Regions from separate parts of the Arthrobacter oryzae genome, predicted to be linked through region 2. Evidence: riboswitches for the same ligand, from Rfam matches in the RefSeq annotation. Region 2 holds a riboswitch; each other region holds the start of a gene.

Region 1 (6,283 bases), 160 kb from region 2:
TCGCCATTGGCGAGGGCCTCAGTGATGCTCCTCCTGGCACTGCCCCCAACCTCCAGATGGTGGTGGGGGACATCCGGGCGGCGCACCAACAGCTGAAGGAAAACGGAGTGGACGTCAGCGACATCGACATCCAGGACTGGGGACACTTCGTCTACTTCGCCGATCCCGACGGCAACAAGTGGGCAGTCCAGTACCTGCCCAACCGCCCGAACGGCTAAGTCACACAATCCTCCGCCGCCGCCAGGTGGGGGAGGATGGAAGGCATGAGCTTTCATCCCGACGCCACCGCCCCGGCCGCCCGCGCATCATCCGCCGCCACCCTGACCGCGCGCGCAGTACTGTTCGACATGGACGGAACGCTGGTTGATTCCACGGCGATTGTGGAGCAGGTGTGGGGCGAATTCGCGGCCCGGTACGGCCTGGATATCGCCGAGATCCTCCGTACCTCGCACGGTGTCCAGGCCGGGGATACGGTGCGGCGGTTTGCGCCTCCAGGCACTGACGTTGTGGCCTTGACCGCCGAACTCGGCGCCATGGAGCGGGTTCGCACCGAAGGAATCGTCGCCCTGCCCGGCGCCGCTGAACTGCTGCGCAGCCTCCCGGTGGATGCCGTGGCGCTGGTGACTTCAGCGGACCGGATCCTGGCGGATATCCGGATGGGTGCCGCGGGCCTGGCCATGCCGGCCACCGCCGTCACGGCCGACCTTGTCACCCGGGGCAAGCCGCACCCGGAAGGCTACCTCCGTGCCGCCGAACTGCTCGGCGTGGACCCGGCCGATGCTGTGGTTTTTGAGGACGCTCCCGCAGGGATTGCCGCCGGACTTGCCGCCGGGATCCGGACCGTTGCCATCGGGACCAACACCGGTCCGTTGCCGGACGGCGTTCTGCACCTGCCCGATTACTCCGCGGTGTCCGTGGCAGTGGACGTGGACGACGCCGGAGCCAGGGCGATCCGCTTCCGGTTCTGACGGCTAAACGGCTCTTCGGTGGTCCGGCTCTGCTTGGTCAAGTACTCTCAGGAGGGACGGATGACTCTATCTTGGGGGGATAGGATGACCGAGATTCCAATTGACGGCGCCCGGGGCACCGTGGAACTGCGACACGGCGTTTTACATGTGCGGTGGATTCCAGACCTGGCCATCTGCGAGGAAGCGGCTGTGGCCGTCATGTCGGCCGTCAACGAGCTGAGCCGCGGGCGTTCGTTTCCGATGCTGGTGGACATGGCTGCGACGGCGTCCATGAGCCGCGGTGCCCGGCGTGTTTTTGCCCGTCCCAGTTCGGTGGCAAAGGTGGCGCTCCTCGGAGCATCCCCGGTGGACCGCACAATCGCCAACTTCTTCCTCGGTATTCACGCTCCTGCGGCTCCGACGCGGTACTTCACCTGTGCGAAGGAAGCCATGGGTTGGCTTAAGGAGGCTTAGGCGCTAAAACCAGCGATGGTGTTCACCGGGCCAGTCCCGAGCGAAGCGCTGCTACGGGAATGCGGCCGCCGGCCAGGTTCCGGGTGAGGCGGACGATGCCGCGCAGGTCGGCGAGGGCCGTCTGCACGAGATCCACGCCGGCGTCGGCAGCGCTTGCCCAGTCCACAGGGACCTCGTGCACACGGAGTCCGCATCGTTCGGCAAGGACAAGGAGTTCGGTGTCGAAGAACCACTCATCGTCCGCAGTGTAGGGAAGAATGTGCCGGCCAAGATCTGCGCGGATGGCCTTGAAACCGCATTGCGCATCGCTGAAACGTGCTCCCATCAGCACATACAGGAGAAGGTTGTAGCTGCGGGAAATGAACGCCCGCCAGCGTCCGCGGACCACCCGGGACGTCCGCGCCAGCCGGGTTCCAGCCGCCACATCCGAATGTCCGGAAAGCAGCGGAGCCACCAGCGGAGCGAGCGCGGCGAGGTCGGTGGAAAGATTCACGTCCATGTAGGCCAGCACGGGGGAAGGCGAGTCCAGCCACACAGTGCGCAGGGCGTTTCCCCGGCCCCTGGCGGACAGCCGGACAACCGCGACTTCACGGAGTTCCCGAGCCACACGCTCGGCGGCTTGGAGGGTGCCGTCGGTGCTGGCATTGTCCGCCACGGTAATCCGGAAGGGGTACGGAAAAGTGGCGAGCAGGTAGGCGTGCAGCCGCCTCAACGACGGCTCCACATCCTGTTGCTCGTTGAACACCGGGATGACCACATCCAGGACCGGGATGTCGGTTCCTGCTGCTGCCATGGCCCGTGTGTCAACAGGGGAACGGCGGATGGATCCCGGTCCGGGAAGCATCGGTGCCCTTTCGTGCGAGGCATCGACGGCGGCCCGCGGGTGCGGGCGCGGCAGGGTTCCCGTGGCCTGGTGTGTGAGCGTCATGGTTCAACAATGGGGCCGCTGCATTTGAAGGATTTAGGCCAAAGCTGTGCACCTGCTGTGGAGTTGCCGGAGGCCCCGAATCCGCATGGATTCGAGGCCTCCGGTAAAACGGGACAAGCCGGCTGGCTTAGTACCAGTTGTTGGCGTAGTGGAAGTTCAGGGCATCGCAGGGGGAACCGTACCGTTCCTTAACGTAGTTCAGGCCCCAGTTGATCTGCGTGCGGAAGTTGGTGCGGTAGTCCGCTCCGGCACTGGCCATCTTTTCGGCCGGCAGGGACTGGACAACGCCGTACGCGCCGCTGCTGGGATTGGTCGCCGTGGTCTTCCAGTCGGATTCCTTGGTCCACAGCGTGACCAGGCACTGCATCTGGTCGGCAGCCCAGCCGTAGCTTCCGAGCTGCGAAGCGGCATATGCCTGGGCCGCCGCGGGGTCGTCAACTGCAACGGGCGGTGCAGGGGCAGGGGCAGGCGCGGGTTCGGGAGCCGGTGCAGGGGCAGGCGCAGGTGCGGCTGCCTCCGGTGCGGCCTCAGGAGCCTCCTGCTCTGCCGTCTTTTCCTCTGACGATTGCGGAGTCACGCTGACGGAGGCCGGGGCTGGCATGGCGGATACCAGGATTTTTTCGAATGCGAGCTTCGACTCGATATCGGCCGAGGTTGATGCGCTTTCAGCACCTGAGGCCGATGTTGAGGGCGCTGTGGGCTCGGAAGCCTGGCCGGCGGCGCCGACACCAATCAGCACGGCGCAGGCCGTGGCCACTACTGCGGCCCGGCGGCCGGACCCCTGCAGGCCGGCGGTGAACCGGGACGGCGGGGATGCCTTGGTAGCCGGTTCGGCGCGGTGGCGTGACCGTGCCGCAGGCGCTGCAGCGTTGGCGGAGTTTGTATCAGGGCATACTTCTGGCGTGGATTCAGTCATGGTTGCCTCTCGATGCCGGCGGAGTTAGCTGTCGGGTTCGGATGAGGTCACACCCGGCCGCACGGAACTTCACGTGTCGGCTTCACCCCAAGGGCTGCTGCTGCAGCATGCCCGGAGACCTGGGTCCCCCGCCTCTGCCTGATCATGAGGAAATCCGGGTAGCGGCAGAGTTTGGCGTCCATCCGGATATGCGGCCCGAACGATGGCCGCACCCTAAAAACCGTACAGGAGATCGGCGCTTAAGTCACATTTCGGTAACGAGGATCACGTGTGCGGCGCGTTGACTTGCGCTGGAACTGACTGCGCAGCGCTGCCGGCGCGGGGCTAGGCTGCCGCAGGTTCGCCAGGGAGGCGCAACGCGAATTCCGTACGGCCCGGGCGGGAGTTCACCTCCACGGTGCCGCCGTGTGCCTCCACGATCGACTGCACAATCGACAGTCCAAGTCCGCTGGTTCCCTCGGCGGCCGCGGCCCCGCCAACACCAGGTGCCGATGCGGCTCCGGCCGGGCTGGTGCGCGCGGCGTCCGCCCGGGCAAACCTGGCGAAGACCCGGTCCACGAATTCCGGCGGGATCCCCGCCCCGTTATCCGTCACGGTCAGCACGGCACTGCCGTCGGCCGACCTCATCACCCCGGTGACCACCGTGGTTCCAGGGTCCGTGTGCTTGCGGGCGTTGGATAGGAGGTTGGCCAGCACCTGATGCAGCTGTTTGGCGTCCCCGCGGACCACCACGGGCTCATCGGGCAGTTCGAGCTGCCAGATGCGGTCCGGTGCCATGACCTTCTCGTCGCTGACAGTTTCCACCGCCAGCTGCGTCAGGTCCACATCGCTGATCTTGAGCGGCTGGCCTTCATCCAGCCGGGCCAGGAGCAGGAGGTCCTCCACCAGTGTGGTCATCCGTTCGGACTGGCTCTGCACCCTGGCGAGGGACTTCTTGCCGTCCGGGGTGAAGTCCTCGGTCATCCGCATGAGTTCCGTGTAGCCGCGGATGGCGGTGAGCGGCGTGCGCAGTTCGTGCGATGCGTCGGCCACGAACTGGCGCACCTTGGTCTCGCTCTGCTGCCGTGCCTCCAGGGCTTTGGCGACGTTGTCCAGCATGAGGTTCAGCGCGTGGCCCACGCTGCCCACTTCAGTTCCGGGATGGGCGTTCGACGGCGGCACGCGCACCGCAAGTGCCACCTCGCCGGCGTCGAGCGGCAGCTGGGAAACCTGCGTGGCCACTTCGGACAGCTGTTCGAGCGGTTTCATGGTCCGGCGGATCAGCACCGTTCCTGCCATGCCGATCAGGACCAGCCCGCCGAGGGAAACGAACACAAAGGTCCACACCAGTGAGCTGAGCGTGTTCTGCTTTTCGGCGAGGGGGAGGCCGGTGACGATCACATCTCCATACGGGGCTTCCACCGCCACCAGGCGGTAGGACCCGGTGGACAGGGTCCGGTCAACGGGCACTCCGTCGTGTTCGAGCGCCAACAGGACCTGGTCATCCGCGGGGGACAGGGATGCGCGGGTAGCGTCACTGGCCAGGAAGCCGGAACTGCTGACGTTCCCGTCATCGATGCGGGCGAACAGGGTGCCGATCCCCTGGCCCCGTGCATCCAGGGGATCGGGCCTGTTGCTGGGGTTGCCCTGCGGCGGACGGCCGAAATCACTGGACCGCCGGGATGCCTCCGTGAGCTGCTTGTCCAGCTGCTGCGTCAGGAACGAATCCATGGAGGCGTAGCTGAAGAGACCCACCGCCCCGCAAATGGCAACAAGCAGTGCCATGGCCACCAGGACCAGGCGGGTGCGCAGGTGCCAGGTCGAAGGATCAAGCCAGCGGCGGCGGTCGCGGCGGATTTCACCCGAGAGGGTGGGCACCGCTCAATCCGCCGGTTTGATGACGTAGCCCGCGCCGCGGACAGTGTGGATCATCGGCGGGTGCGTGGCATCCACCTTCTTGCGCAGGTAGGAAATGTAGAGTTCCACGATGTTCGCCTGGCCGCCGAAGTCGTAGTCCCACACGCGGTCAAGGATCTGGGCCTTGCTGACCACGCGCTTGGGGTTTTCCATCAGGTAGCGGAGGAGTTCGAACTGAGTGGCCGTGAGCTGCAGTTCCTCCCCGGCCCGGGTGACTTCGCGGGTGTCGATATTGAGCACGAGGTCGCCCACCACCAGTTCAGCGGTGTCCATGGCGGCCGCTCCGGAACGCTGGACCAGCCGGTGCAGGCGGAGGAGCACTTCTTCCATGCTGAAGGGCTTGGTGACATAGTCGTCCCCGCCGGCGGCCAGGCCGAGGATGCGGTCCTGGACGGCGTCCTTCGCAGTCAGGAAGAGCGCAGGCACCTCCGGCGCGAAGGCGCGGATCCTGGTGAGCAGCTCAACGCCGTCGAACCCGGGGAGCATCACATCCAGCACCAGGACATCCGGGCGGAACTCCTTGGCCAGTTTCACAGCTTCGGGGCCGTCCCCTGCGACAGCAACGGACCAGCCTGCCATGCGCAGGCCCATGCTCATGAGCTCGGAGAGGCTGGGTTCGTCGTCAACCACCAGGGCGCGGATGGGGGAGCCGTCCGGATGAGTGAGCTGGGGAAGGTTGTTAGTCATGGAGTGCGAAGTGGCCATGGGACAACTCTCCGATCTGCGGTTTAGCCGGCGCTATGGGGATCCTGTGGGCCAGCTGTGAATCCCAGCCTAGCGAGCTGGACGCACCCGCGGGCCCCCTTCCCGGCCGGTTCGGCTGCACTGGACTCGGATGTGGCGGTGAGCAATCAGCAGCAAAGGCGCCAGCAGGCTGGCGGAGCCTCCGCCAGCACCCTGACCGTGGCTGACATCGTGAGCGGCGCCAAGGTAAGAATCGTGGCCTCGAAGGACGCCGAGAGCTTCCCGGCCGAGTCCGTCCGGCTGGTGGCTGCGACGCTGACGGGCCAGTCCAACTGAGCCGGCCGGGCCGCGGGAGTGGAAATTTTTCCGTGAAGTCCGGACGGGGGCTGGACATGTGCCATAAGCGGGTACCGGCATTTCAGCAATACCCTTGCCGCT
Region 2 (6,283 bases):
GCCGTGTCCACTTCCGCATAGTCCATCGCCAGCGCCCGTGCCGTGCCCAGGGCAGCCTGCATGGAGACCGTGTCCGGGGCCTGGCCCGAGCCCGTGGCCATGCCCGCCGCGAAGCCGGCGATAAAGGTGGTCAACGGCGCCGCCGGGCGCACCACGGAGTGGGCTGCCACCCCGGCCAGCGCAAGTACTTCATTGACGTCCACCTCGACGTCCTCCAACTCGAATGCTTGCAGCAGCGCCCGGCACCAGTCTTCCAGCGTTTCTTCCTGGCTCTTCACTGTTGCCTCCAAACTCGAAAATTCAGTTGCGGTGCCACCGCACGGTCCACCGACGTCGGCGCATGCTGACGGCGGTTCACGCCCCCTGGCGGGACACCCCTAACGCGGTGGCATCGCCCCAGGTATCCACGTCGTCCGTGGCACCGGCGGGGACGGTTACAGTCCGCACGTCAAGCCTAGCAAGGAGGGCGAAGACTGATGCTCCCGCAAGCCCTCCGCTCCTGGCCTTTTCCTCGACGGCCCGTTGTAGCGCATGTGTGCTATAAAAGCCCGCGAGCGGCTGCTGGCGGCCGTCCGGCGAAACGGACATGACTCCTTCGGAGCCCGCGGACCCCGGGGATCCCGCGGCCAAGGCAGCCAGCAGGGCGGCCACCGCCTGGTCCACTTTGGGCATGTCACAGGCCAGAACCAACGTCATGCCTGCCCGATACGGCCCCTGCGCATGGGCAAGGGCAGCCAGGCCGGCAGCAATAGCTGCGGCAGGGCCGGCGAACGCAGGCTCTTCACGGCACGTCAGGACGCCGGAGGGCAGGACACCGGGATCGGGTCCCACCACCACTGTGGCGGTTGCCCCGGCGGCTGCCGCGAGCGACCGCGACAGGAGGGTGGCGCCGTCGTACACCAACTGGGACTTGGGCACGCCGCCCAGGCGGGATGACCGGCCGCCGGCCAGGATTAAGGCATCAAACTCCACAAGGCCAGCCTAGCGATGGAGCCGGCCCCGTGCAGCAGCGACGCCTCAGGCGGCGGATTCAGGCAGCAGGAACGGATCCCACGCGGGAGTGGGCTTTTCCAGCTCCTTAATCTGCCAGATGGTGCCGTGAGGGGGCGCCGGCACGAACCTGAGCTTCCAGCCCATTTCGGCCGGGGTGTGGTCGCCTTTCACGTTGTTGCATCTCAAGCAGGCGGCCACCAGGTTTTCCCACGAGTCGGCACCGCCCCTCGATTTGGGGTGGACGTGGTCAATGGTGTGTGCTGCTTTCCCGCAATAGGCACAGCGGTGGCCGTCGCGGCGCAGCACGCCCCGGCGGCTCACTGCCGTGATGGTGTTGTACCGCGGGCGGATGTAGCGGTTCAGGAGGATCACGGACGGGCGGCCCAGGATCTCCTGCGGCCCGACGACAGGATCGTCGCCTTCGGCCACCACGCTAGCTTTTCCGGTCAGCACAAGAACCAGCGCCCGGCGGAATGTCACAACCGCCAGCGGTTCATATCCAGCATTAAGAACGAGAGTGCGCATGCACATACCTCTTCACGGCCGCACCCGTCAGGGGCTCGAGGGCCGGCTGCCCTCTGCTTGTCCGGGCTATGGATCGACAACACAAGAGTAAACACTCAAGTGGCCGATCACCGAATCGGGCCGTTACCATACAGCCCGTGTCGATAAAAATTCACCTGCCGGAAACGCAAAAGAACCCCTGCCCGAAGGCAGGGGTTCTTTTGGCAAACGTGAGCCGGAGGCTTTAGCCGCCGACGCGGATGAAGACCGGGCCGGAGCCGACGTTGACGCTGAACAGGGAGGTGGTTCCACCGTTCCAGCCGCCGTGCACGGCCTGGCCGTTGCCAACGTAGACAGCGATGTGAGCCATGCCCATGCCGCCGTTCTGGTAGTAGGCGAGGTCGCCCGGCTGCGCCTCGGCTGCACTGACGGTGCGGCCCAGGGAGAGGTAACCTGCCGGCCAGCCGTGGTAGTTGATGCCCACGGCTGCAAGCGAGTTGGTGGCGAGGGCGGTGCAGTCCTGGGCAACGCCGAGCTGGGCGTAAGCAGCAGCTGCGATCGAGGCGCCGTTACCGCTGGCAGCGGCCGGAGCAGCCGGCGCGGGGGCGGCCGGAGCTGCGACGGTGGTTTCAACGGTGGCTGCCGGAGCGGCCTCGGGAGCAGCTTCCTGGACCTCAACAACGGGCTTGGGCTCTTCAACGACCGGAGCCGGGGAGGTGGATACAGCGGGCTTCTCGAAGGAGATGGCGATGCTGGATGCAGCCGAGATGTTGGCGGGAGCGGAAGACTGGACTTCCAAGGTGGAAGCAGAGGTTGCTTCGCGCTGAACATTGGTGTCGGCAGCGTTGGCTGCGATACCGCTCGTCAGGACCAGGCCGGAAGCAGCAGCGATAACCGCAGCCTGACGGCCCATGCCGCCGGCGTTGTCGCCGACAGCCTTGGCAATGACAGCAAGCGAGTTGGTTTTGGTAACCTCGGCGCGGTGCCGTGCGATGGCACGAGTAGTCATTATTTCTCTCTTTCGTTTTCCTCAGACTGCATGGCAGGCCGCGGCTTTTGGACGCTCCGGCATCTTGGGGGTAAGCCGGAACGGCCCGAACAGGGTTTTTAGCGAAGGACGCGCGCTTCACTGAAGGGAAGCACGTGTTTTAGCGCAGTGTGATTTAGCGCATGGTGTAGTACGCGGACGTGCCCGTGGCGGACACAGCGTGCAGGAGGGTGCCCTGCGACGGGTTCAACGCGCTGATCATCATGCCGTTGCCGACGTAGATGCCAACGTGTGCGCCGCCGTTTTGCATGACAAGATCGCCCGGCGCCGGGGTGGCGGTGGGCGTCATGGCAGTCCATGCGTTGGTGCGGGGGATGCTGATGCCGGCCTGGGCGTAGACCCACTGGGTGAAGCCTGAGCAGTCCCAGCCGCTGGGAGTGGTGCCGCCCCAGACGTAGGCACTGCCAATGCCGGTGTAGGCGATGGCAGCGAGGCCCGATGCTGCTGCAGACGAAGCGGCGTCGGCAAGCTTGCCTGCCTTGCCTTCTGCGTCGGCCTCAGTGGACGTTTCGCTGGCATCTGTACCGGTGGACTGTGCCCGGACGGTTTCAACCTTGGGCGCTGCCTTCGTGGTCACTGCCGGACGCTCGAAGGAAACAGTCGCTGTCGGTTCCGCGGTGACGGTCAGCTGGGCCGACTGTGAGCCGGACTCCGTGGAAGCGGAAACACCCAGGTTGGTGTCGGCGGCGTTCGCCGGCATTCCAACGCTGAGGATCAATCCGGACGCGGCTGCAATGACAGCCGCCTGGCGACCTACGGTTCCGGCGTTGGCAGTAACAGCCCGGGACACGGAGTTCAACGGGTTCGTTCGAACCGTTTGCGCACGGTGGCGCGCAGAATTGTGACGTGTAGACACGAAGGTAGCCTCTCCCAATGCCTACGAGGTGAGCTGTCGGATTCGGATGGGAGTCACCCGGCCGCTCGGCTTCCTGGGAAGCGTTGCGACTTAACCCCAAGGTCTTCTTGCGAAGACCAAAATTGGTTCCCCCGCCTCTGCCAGACGATGTCATGCGAACGGACCTTGAGCGGTGGCAGAGTTAGGCAATCCACTCAAGAGCGCCAACTTCGGAAAAGTTGGCGTGCTCTAAACGGTACAGGAATTAATAACGAATGTCACATTCAGGTCACGGCATGTCACAGGAATGCGAGAGCGGTCCATCGCTTGGATCAGAGCCAGCCGGTGGGGTCGACGACTTCGCCGTTGACCATGACCTCGAAATGGAGGTGGCAGCCGGTGGAGGCGCCGGTGGTCCCGCTGAGCGCCACGAGGTCGCCACGGCCCACTTTCTGCCCCACCTGGACGTTGGAGGACGAAAGGTGGTTGTACGTGGTTTCCAGGCCGTTGCCGTGATCAATCACCACGCGGTTTCCGCCGCCATAGGGGTGCCAGCCCGAGAAGGTCACTGTTCCGCTGGCGGCAGCGAGGACGCTCGTACCGCACTGGGCGGCATAGTCCTGGCCGCGGTGGAACTCACCGGCGCCGCCCGTGATGGGGCTGACCCGGAAGCCGAACGGTGAGGCCGAAATCATTTGTTCCAACGGAGCACCGAGGCTGCCGGCGGAGGCCGCACGGGTGATGGTCCCTGCCGACTGCGCGCTCAGTAGCTGCTTGAGCTTGCCGTCCGGATCACCCTTGGTGGCAACGTACGTGCGGTTGAAGTCGATTTTGGCACCTGCAGCAGCGGACACTTCCGGCTGTGGCGCAGCTGACGCAGCGGCGGCAGCGTTCCCCGTGTCCGCTGTGGACATCGCGGGGCCGGTGGACGGGACGGTCACAGTGAGGACGAGCCCGGTGGCCGCGAGGGCAATGCCCGCCTTCTGGCCCACACCGCTCGCCGAAGCGAAGGCCGTTACCTGGCTGAACAGGCTGCGGCGCCGGCGTGCATCACGATGCGCATCGCGCGGCCTGACCGTCATAACGGCTTCGGCCACTGGGTACTCCGAAGCGGGACCGGTCGCCCTGCGGCGGCCCCTGACGGTCTGCGTGGTCAAAAATTATCCTCTCTGGATAGCCTGCGAAGTTAGCTGTCGGATTCGGGTCAGAGAGATCAAAGACCCGGTCCGCCACTGCAAGGCATCCGACACAGGGGTATCCCTAAGGAATCCTTCGTCGGAGATGGCTTGCCGCTGACGGACTTCACCCCAAGGCCGTTTTTCAACGGCCGGTTGTGGTTCCCCCGCCTCTGCCAGGAGGTGTTTCGTACGCTGATCCGCTGGCAGAGCTCGGCTTCGGATCAGGTAACGCTTTAGTATCGGCGCTAGTCCACAACTATAGGTGATTAATCAGCGCGGTAATAATTCCGTTATCTGCGTCTCAGGCAGTTGTAGGTGGTCCTACGAGGTGCGCGGTCAGCTGACCGTAACAAATACGTGGGCCGCGACTTCGGGCGGCAGCTCAAGGGCCCCCTCGATCTCGGGTACACGCACCGAGATGTACTCCCCCACGCGTTCCAGGGCGAGGGACGCCCCCGGCCGGATCCCGCCTTCATCAAGCTGGACGAGCAGCTCGGGTTCAACCTGGATGGGTTCGGCCAGCCTGCTCACGGTGACGCGCGAGTCGGCCCCGTACCCGGTCATGGCGTCAAGGAGGTTCACCACGCCGTCGGTGAACGCGGGCGACGGTTCGCCGCCAAGCGCAGCCAGCCCGGGAATGGGATTGCCGTAGGGGGAAACCGTGGGGTGGTCCAGGAGTTCGAAGATGCGCCGTTCCACCCGTTCGCTCATGACGTGTTCCCACCGGCACGCTTCGTCGTGGACGTACGCCCAGTCGAGCCCGATCACGTCGGCCAGGAGCCGCTCAGCGAGGCGGTGCTTGCGCATGACTTCAGTGGCCCGTTTCCGGCCCGTTTCCGTAAGCTCAAGGTGCCGGTCGCCCGAAACAACCACCAGCCCGTCACGCTCCATCCGGCCGATGGTCTGCGAAACGGTGGGCCCGGAGTGGCGCAGCCGTTCGGCGATCCGGGCGCGGAGAGCCACGATGTTCTCTTCCTCAAGCTCCAAGATTGTCCGAAGATACATCTCCGTGGTGTCGATCAGATCCGTCATCCAGCTCAGCTCCTCGAGCACAGTCCTTGCGTCAGGGACAAGCTTAACCTATTTTGAATTACTCCGGATAATCTTCCGGCTGCCTCACCGTCAGCCGCCCCGTGAACTGCCGCATCAGTGTGCCGCGCCTCCGGGACCGGACCATGTCTCAGTGACTGGACTATGACGGATGCCGTTCCCTCCCGCGCAGGCGCGTCAGGCAGAATATAGGGGATTCCACCTGCAGTACCCCGTGCACTGCCGGGCCCCTCCGCGTCCATGCCGAAAAATTGGAGCCACTGTGAGCGACACCAGCATCACTATCCCCGCCAACCTCCTGCCGAAGGACGGGCGGTTCGGCGCCGGGCCTTCAAAGGTCCGCCCCGAGCAGATCGAGGCCCTGTCTGCCGCGTCTGCCACGCTCCTGGGAACATCGCACCGCCAGGCGCCGGTCAAGAACCTTGTGGGGTCCGTCCGCAACGGCCTCAGCGAATTCTTCCGCGCCCCGGAAGGCTACGAAGTCATCCTCGGCGTGGGCGGTTCAACCGCGTTCTGGGACATTGCGGCGTTCGGACTCGTGGAAAGCAAGGCACAGCACCTCTCCTTCGGCGAGTTTGGCTCCAAGTTCGCCTCTGCCACCAACAAGGCTCCGTTCCTGGATGCGTCCTCGATCATCAAGGCTGAGCCGGGGACCAGGCCCGACGCCGTGGCGGA
Region 3 (6,283 bases), 1.7 Mb from region 2:
GCTGGTGGACCCGCTGGCCGCCGACGTCGTCCGTCCCCTCATCGCAGCGCTCGAAGGGCCGGCGGGCACGCGGGCTGACGTTGTGCTGGACCGCTGGGCGCGGGATCCTGATCCGTGGCTGAGGCGGGCTGCCGCACTCTCGCGGCAGGCAGGGCCTCAGCCGCCGGCGCGCCGCTCCACCACCGCGTAAGCCCTGCCTTCCAGGAACTCCCAGTCGGTGACCACCATGAATCCCAGGGCGCTGACACGCTCGTTGAGGACCAGGACATCAAAGCCGCCGTCCCGCGGTTCCGCGTCCCACGTCGCCACATGGAGCTCCTTGCCCTCGAGGACCAGGAGCTCCGTGTTGACGTCGAAATCCTCCTGCGGCTGCTCGCTCAGCTGGCAGATGGCCACGCAGTAGTTATGCATCTACGGAGTCCGCTTCATCCTGTGTACCTAGTCTGGAAAAGCGGTCTTGTAGCGGTAAAGGAATGCGGCCACCTGATCCCGGTTCACGGGCAATCCCGGCCGGAAGGTCCTGGTGCCGTCCGGTTCCGCCCAGCCGTAGGAGATTCCCTGGGATGACATCCATGCGACCTCGGTGTAAAAGGCGTTTTGCGTTGAGATATCCGTAAACGGAGGCGCTGTTGGTGTGTAGGCGGGGTTTCCGGCGAAACGGTAAATAAAGGCCGCGACCTGGTCCCGGTTGACGGCCACTGTTGGCCTGAAGGTCCTGGTGCCGTTGGCTTCGGCCCAGCCGTTGGTGATTCCCTGGGAGGCGAGCCACAGGATCTCCTTGTAGAAGGGGGTCTCCGGCGTGACATCCGCAAACGGGGAACCTGCCGGCGTATAGGCAGGGCTCCCGGCCAGCCGATAGAAGAACGCCGCCATCATGTCTCTGCTGGCGGCAACTCCGGGACGGAACGTGCGGGTACCGTCACTTTCGTACCAGCCGTTGCTGATTCCCTGGTTGGCCATCCAGCTGACCTCTGTGTAGAGCTGCGAGCCGGGCGGGACGTCAACGAAAGAGATTGGCGACGGCGAGGGTGAGGGGGATGGGGATGGGGACGGTGAGGGGGATGGAGACGGGGACGGTGACGGCGGCGGCGGGGACGTCACGGGGGACTGGCCCATGGCTTGCGCCACTGTCCGGACCGACGTCGTACCGTTTGCCGTACGCGCAGCCAGCCACGTGACGAAGGATTCGAACACAGCCGGACTGATGGACAGGGACGGGTCCGTGCCGTTGGCAATTTCGTGGAAGGTTAGCTGCAGCCAGCCGCCCGTGGTCTCCGCGTTGGTGACCGTGTTTTGCAGGTCTGCCAGGCTCCAGGTGCTGGCCACCTGGTCCGGCGCCCTGGTCACCATGGGATTCTGCGGAGGCAGCGTTTCCGCAACGGGGCAGGAGGCGCAGCTGGCCGGGGACCGCAGGTCGCCGAGGCCCCTGGAACTGGTGTATCCGCAGTCGCGGACGGCTGATTGGGCGGTCGCATTCTCCGCCGCAAACGGATACGCAAAGCTGGTGACGTTGAAGCCCCAATCTTGCAACGTCGATTTGCTGTTACACGCCTCCGCGCGGGCGGCTGCAGCGCTGAGTGTTGTCATATCCGGGTGGGTCACGCTGTGGCCCGCGATCTCGTTGCCGTCGGCGGCGAAGGCCTGCAGGTTCGCCTGGGTGAGGAATCCGGACGAACCGATGAAGGAGGTAGTGATAAAGAACGTCCCCACCAGCCCGTGGGCTTTCAGGACCTGCTCGGCGGCGAGCTGGCTGCCGAGGCCGTCGTCGAATGTCAGGCTGACAATGGTTGGTTCCGCAGCCCGTGACGTGCCGGCCACACCCACCACGGTACCCGCGGCGAGCAGGAGCGCGCCCAGGACCGCCGTCCAGCGCCGGCCGCGCCAGCCTCCGGGAGAGGCTTCCGGGGGATCAGCCACATGGCGCGGATAATTGCGGACAGGGCGATTCGACCAACGCATGATGCCTCCAAGCGTGTGAGTCCCCCCGCAAGAACATGCACGTAGACTACGCCTCACCGCACCCGGGGAAAACACTCGACTTTGACGGACGGAACACCCGAGTACACCGCCGCTGCCTGCAGGGGCGGCCGGGCGCCGCGCCGGGCTGTGCTGTTACCTGAATGTGACATGCGGTGCGCCGCCCGCGTACGGTGGAACGGTGCCTGTTGTCCCAGATACCGGCACTCCCGGGCGGATTGCCTAACCCTGCCGCAGCCCGGGATCCAATCGAAAACCATTCGGCAGGGACGGGGAAACCACTTTTGACCTGACTTTGTGCAGGTCTTCGGGGTGAAGCCGCACGCTTCCGCAACGCGGAATGCCACTGCGGCCGGGTGTCTCCCATCCGAATCCGACAGCTAACCTCGCAGGCATCGGGAGAGGTCACTTCATGTCTTCACGCAATCTGCCCGACCATCACCGGTCCACCGCGCCCGCCGGGCGCCCGGGGTCCACACCTGCCGGAGGGAGGATCCGCGCGGGACGCCGGGCTGCGGTCCTGGCGGCCGCTTCGGGCCTGGTCCTTTCCGGCACCGGGGCTGCCCAGGCGGCCGATGCCCCCGCGGAACGAGACACCGCTCCGGCCTCCGCCCTGGATGCCACGGCCCAGGTGGGCGCCCCGCTCAGCGCTGACTCGCATGTCAGGATCAGCTTCGAGCGGCCTGATGTCAGCACCACGCCCGCTCCGGTGGAGGCGCCGGTCGAAGAGGCCGCTCCGGTGGAGGTGGCTGCTCCGGCGGAGGCCACTCCCGCGCCGGCCGCCCCGGCCCCTGCTGCGCCAGCGGTTTCCGTCCAGGTCCAGGCGGCGGCACCCGCCCCTGCGCCGGCGCCTGCTGCCGGCGGTGTCAATGCCGCCATGGTTTCCGCTGCGTACGCGCAGCTGGGAATCACCCAGGACTGCACCGCAATGGTGGAAAAGGCCCTCGGCTCAGCGGGCATTCCCGTGGGCGACCTGGCCCCGATGCAGTTCATGAACTACGGCTCGGTAGTGGGCGAACCGCAGCCCGGCGACATGGTGGTGCAATCCGGCCATGTGGGCATTTACATTGGCGACGGCCAGGTGATCAGCGGCGGAATGAACGGCGTCAACGCCACGGTCAAGCACCCGCTGTCCTGGCTCACGGCCACCGGCGGCGTGACGTTCGTCCGCGCCGGAGCCTAGCCTTCAGGCCCTGCCGGTCGGCCGGCGATCAGCTGCCTTGGGGGCAGCAGGTCGCCGGCCTTCCGCGTGGCCGCCGGCTCGCTGTGAAGCTGCCCGGCGCTTCACGGCAGGTTGCCTCACGGCGGGGATATGGCGAGCTGAGCCGTGCTCTCGCCTTGTACGAATTTGATGCGAAGGAGGGCTTCGCGCGTATCCGCCGGAAGAATGAAGCGTACGTCGCCCGATTTGCTTGAATCGCCTGCCACGAGCTCGTTCAGGCCGGAATCGGGGGAATGGCTGATTCCGTCCGCATTCAGCCTGAACGTAGAGTCCCAGAAGTTGATGTCATACCGGCCGTGGTTGGTGCACCTGAGTGCCACCGTCAGCGCGACCTGGCCGGAGACGTCGGGACGCACGCCGGCTCCGAGAATCTCATACTCGACGTCGCCCGCCCTGAACTTCCGCTCGGCCGGCAAGGCTACCGTCCATCCTGCACCGTCGCCGGTGGCGGATGGGACGCCGGTCGGCCGGACGGTGCTGCCCGGCTGTGCTGCGCCCGCAGTAGTTGAGGAAGCGCTCGCCGTCGAAGCGGCGGGCCGGCCGGCGTCGAACAATCCGAGTTGCCCCAGCCCAAGCAGCAGCCCCGTGACAGCTGTAATCACGGCCGCGGCGGCAGTCAGCAGACCGGGCAGCGTAGCCCACCAGCTGGTGGGTTTCTCATCCGCCATAGCAGTTCCCCCTCAGTCCCAGGGGCAGGGACATCAGTACTCTTCCCATATTCCTGCCAAGCGCGCACAAGCACCAGATGCCACGGGATGCCCCTCAGAGCGCCGATCGGTGCCGCGGCCTTCGCCGGCCCGAGCCACTAGTGCGGAACGGCCCTGTTGTCCCCGGGCAGAGACTCGTACTCTGGTGTCTTGGAGGTGATTGCCATGAAGGCAGCCCAGGGAGACCGGATCACAATCCGGGGCAAGACGGTCGGGTCCGCGGAGCGCCACGGCCAGATCATTGAGGTCCACGGTGCTGACGGAGCGCCGCCGTACGTCGTGCGTTTCGACGACGGCCATGAAACCACCGTGATTCCTGGCGGTGATTTCGTCATTGACAGGATCCATCCGCCACAGTGAGGTGAGCAGTACAGCAAGCCAGGCTCTGTCCCGGACGGGACAGGGCCTGACCTGATGTTTCAACGGCGGACGGTTGGTGGCGTACCCGGCTGTGCCGTATCCGGCTATTCGGGGGCCTTGGCGAACACGGCGGCGCTGACGAACTCAATCCCGGTAAAAGGTTCCCCTCCTTCGACCCATGCGTCATGCCCCGGCGGGATGCTGTACGAATCACCTGAGGTGATGTTGATCTGGCTGCCGTCGGTGGTCTGGACGGTGAGCCTGCCGGAAACGCAGTAACCAACGTGGCTGAGCTGGCAGGAATCGGTATTTACCACCGGTTTGATGCATTCGGACCACCGCCAGCCGGGCTCGAAGGTGAACCGTCCGATGGTGTAGGCGTCGACGGACACAAGGTCCACTTCCGTCTTGTCGGGACGGCGCTTTTCGTCGGGAGCATCGTGGGATTTTACAGCGAGCTGAGCGACAACGTTCGTGGTCATGGCTCTCTCCATCACTCAATATTGCGGCTGGGACTGCCCGGGCCGCCAAGGCAACCGGACAGCTGGGTCGGTTCGCCTGGCCTGAATCACCGGAGCGCACCGGGACAACAATCGCTTACGGTGCCCAGCATCCTCCGATCGGGTTTCCTTGTCGATACCCGGGGAAGGACCGACCTGCCCTGGCCCAATGGAGGGCCGCGGTCAGAAGTTGGATGAACTTCCGGACCCGGAAAAACTACCCCCGGTGGCTCCGTAGCCGGTTGTGCTGCCGCCGCCGCGCGCCGTGCTGACACTGCCCACCCCCGTGCTGAATCCGGTGTTGAAGGCGGGGACCGAGAAGAAGTAGTACGACGGATAGACCGTGCCCAGGATGCTGGGCTCGTAAGTGCGGCCATATTTTGCCTTGGTTCCGGCCTGTGCGTTTTCCATTTCCTGGCGCATCAGTCTGGCTTCCCGGTCGTTCCGGGCAAAGCCGGCGATCACGGTGTCCGCGTGGTTCTTCAGCAGTTCCGTCAGATGCGTCCGCGCGTCCCGCAGCCGGTCCAGGGCTGTTTCAGGGGTGATCGTGCCGTCGGCAAGTTCGGCCGACCACCGTTCGATGTCCCGGTGGCTTTGCTCGCGGAAGGACCGGAGCGCCGCGGCCGTCGCCGAGTCGCCCTCGGCGTGCCGCTTGGTGAGCATCTGTTCGAGGGCGGCCAGGTCACCGCGGAACGGTGCCAGCTGCCGGTCCCACGCGGATGCCCACGCGGACCCCCGGTTCAGCAGGGCGTTGGTGTCGGCGATGACGTCATCCAGCGCGTCCAGTTCCGCGGAAGCGTCGGCATAGCCCCGTATGAGTTTGAGGTTTGGCCGCCGGCTCATGGACCGGGCAGTCAGCGCGTGTGCCTGGTTCGACAGGCCGGTGGCGGCGTTGTACTTCGCCAGGAAGGTGCGGTGCTTTTCCAGGACGGTGCTTCCGTACCGCGAGGACTCCGGAATGGTGCCGGCGTTGAGCTCAGTGACCTGCAGGTCCATGCTGACATTGGCGTAGCTCGCGTCTCCGCGGGCCAGTTCCTTGCGGCTGTCCACCCTGGTCCGCCAGCGAACGATCAACCACGTCCCCGCGCCGAGGACGGCAGCTGCCACAGTGCTCCAGGCCGTGACCAGGAAGCCCGTGGACTGGTACCACGGCTGGTTGATCAGCTCAGCCCCGCGGCGGATACCGGCGATTGTCCCGTCAGTCCACTGGGCATCCCGTAGCAAATCCTTGGAAGCATTCTGGATGTCCTCGCGCTGTTCCAGGGAAACTTTGCGGTCCTCGCCCATGTAGGTGCCCACATGGCGGCCCAGCGGGTCCACAGCGAAGATGAAGAGGCCGTCCGCCCATTTCTGGCCGTCGGCGCTGATCCACTCCGGATGGTTGGCCCGGGCGAAGCGAAGGACTTCTTCATTGAGGTTGGCCTCCGCGGACCCCCGGTAGGTAAAGACGGCAACCCGGGTGGGCTCATGGAAGTCAACTGCCTCAACCGCCGGGACCAGCCTGTTACTGTCAAGTA

Evidence for each region. Region 2 has a riboswitch for cyclic di-AMP ahead of Q8Z05_RS11950 (C40 family peptidase). Riboswitches for the same ligand answer to the same signal wherever they lie in the genome.
Region 1: linked by a shared signal. The riboswitch ahead of Q8Z05_RS11235 (hypothetical protein) and the one ahead of Q8Z05_RS11950 (C40 family peptidase) in region 2 are both predicted to bind cyclic di-AMP.
Region 3: linked by a shared signal. The riboswitch ahead of Q8Z05_RS19835 (NlpC/P60 family protein) and the one ahead of Q8Z05_RS11950 (C40 family peptidase) in region 2 are both predicted to bind cyclic di-AMP.

Annotation. Positions count from the first base shown of each region.
Region 1 covers NZ_CP132204.1:2,428,313-2,434,595, forward strand. The annotation lists gene Q8Z05_RS11215 (VOC family protein) at 1-218, shown strand, start outside; gene Q8Z05_RS11220 (HAD-IA family hydrolase) at 264-968, shown strand; gene Q8Z05_RS11225 (DUF7793 family protein) at 1,053-1,421, shown strand; gene Q8Z05_RS11230 (glycosyltransferase) at 1,444-2,349, opposite strand; gene Q8Z05_RS11235 (hypothetical protein) at 2,477-3,265, opposite strand; cyclic di-AMP (ydaO/yuaA leader) riboswitch at 3,265-3,442, opposite strand; gene Q8Z05_RS11240 (HAMP domain-containing sensor histidine kinase) at 3,590-5,122, opposite strand; gene Q8Z05_RS11245 (response regulator transcription factor) at 5,126-5,866, opposite strand; gene Q8Z05_RS11250 (hypothetical protein) at 6,005-6,181, shown strand.
Region 2 covers NZ_CP132204.1:2,589,416-2,595,698, reverse strand. The annotation lists gene Q8Z05_RS11970 (DUF6457 domain-containing protein) at 1-278, opposite strand, end outside; gene mobA (molybdenum cofactor guanylyltransferase) at 355-972, opposite strand; gene Q8Z05_RS11960 (HNH endonuclease) at 1,018-1,518, opposite strand; gene Q8Z05_RS11955 (NlpC/P60 family protein) at 1,742-2,506, opposite strand; gene Q8Z05_RS11950 (C40 family peptidase) at 2,661-3,335, opposite strand; cyclic di-AMP (ydaO/yuaA leader) riboswitch at 3,406-3,564, opposite strand; gene Q8Z05_RS11945 (M23 family metallopeptidase) at 3,713-4,537, opposite strand; cyclic di-AMP (ydaO/yuaA leader) riboswitch at 4,541-4,753, opposite strand; gene Q8Z05_RS11940 (metal-dependent transcriptional regulator) at 4,895-5,590, opposite strand; gene serC (phosphoserine transaminase) at 5,871-6,283, shown strand, end outside.
Region 3 covers NZ_CP132204.1:4,311,810-4,318,092, reverse strand. The annotation lists gene Q8Z05_RS19850 (DNA alkylation repair protein) at 1-190, shown strand, start outside; gene Q8Z05_RS19845 (hypothetical protein) at 157-411, opposite strand; gene Q8Z05_RS19840 (polysaccharide deacetylase family protein) at 439-1,959, opposite strand; cyclic di-AMP (ydaO/yuaA leader) riboswitch at 2,197-2,386, shown strand; gene Q8Z05_RS19835 (NlpC/P60 family protein) at 2,390-3,160, shown strand; gene Q8Z05_RS19830 (hypothetical protein) at 3,277-3,867, opposite strand; gene Q8Z05_RS19825 (DUF1918 domain-containing protein) at 4,072-4,266, shown strand; gene Q8Z05_RS19820 (cupin domain-containing protein) at 4,371-4,748, opposite strand; gene Q8Z05_RS19815 (DUF5129 domain-containing protein) at 4,950-6,283, opposite strand, start outside.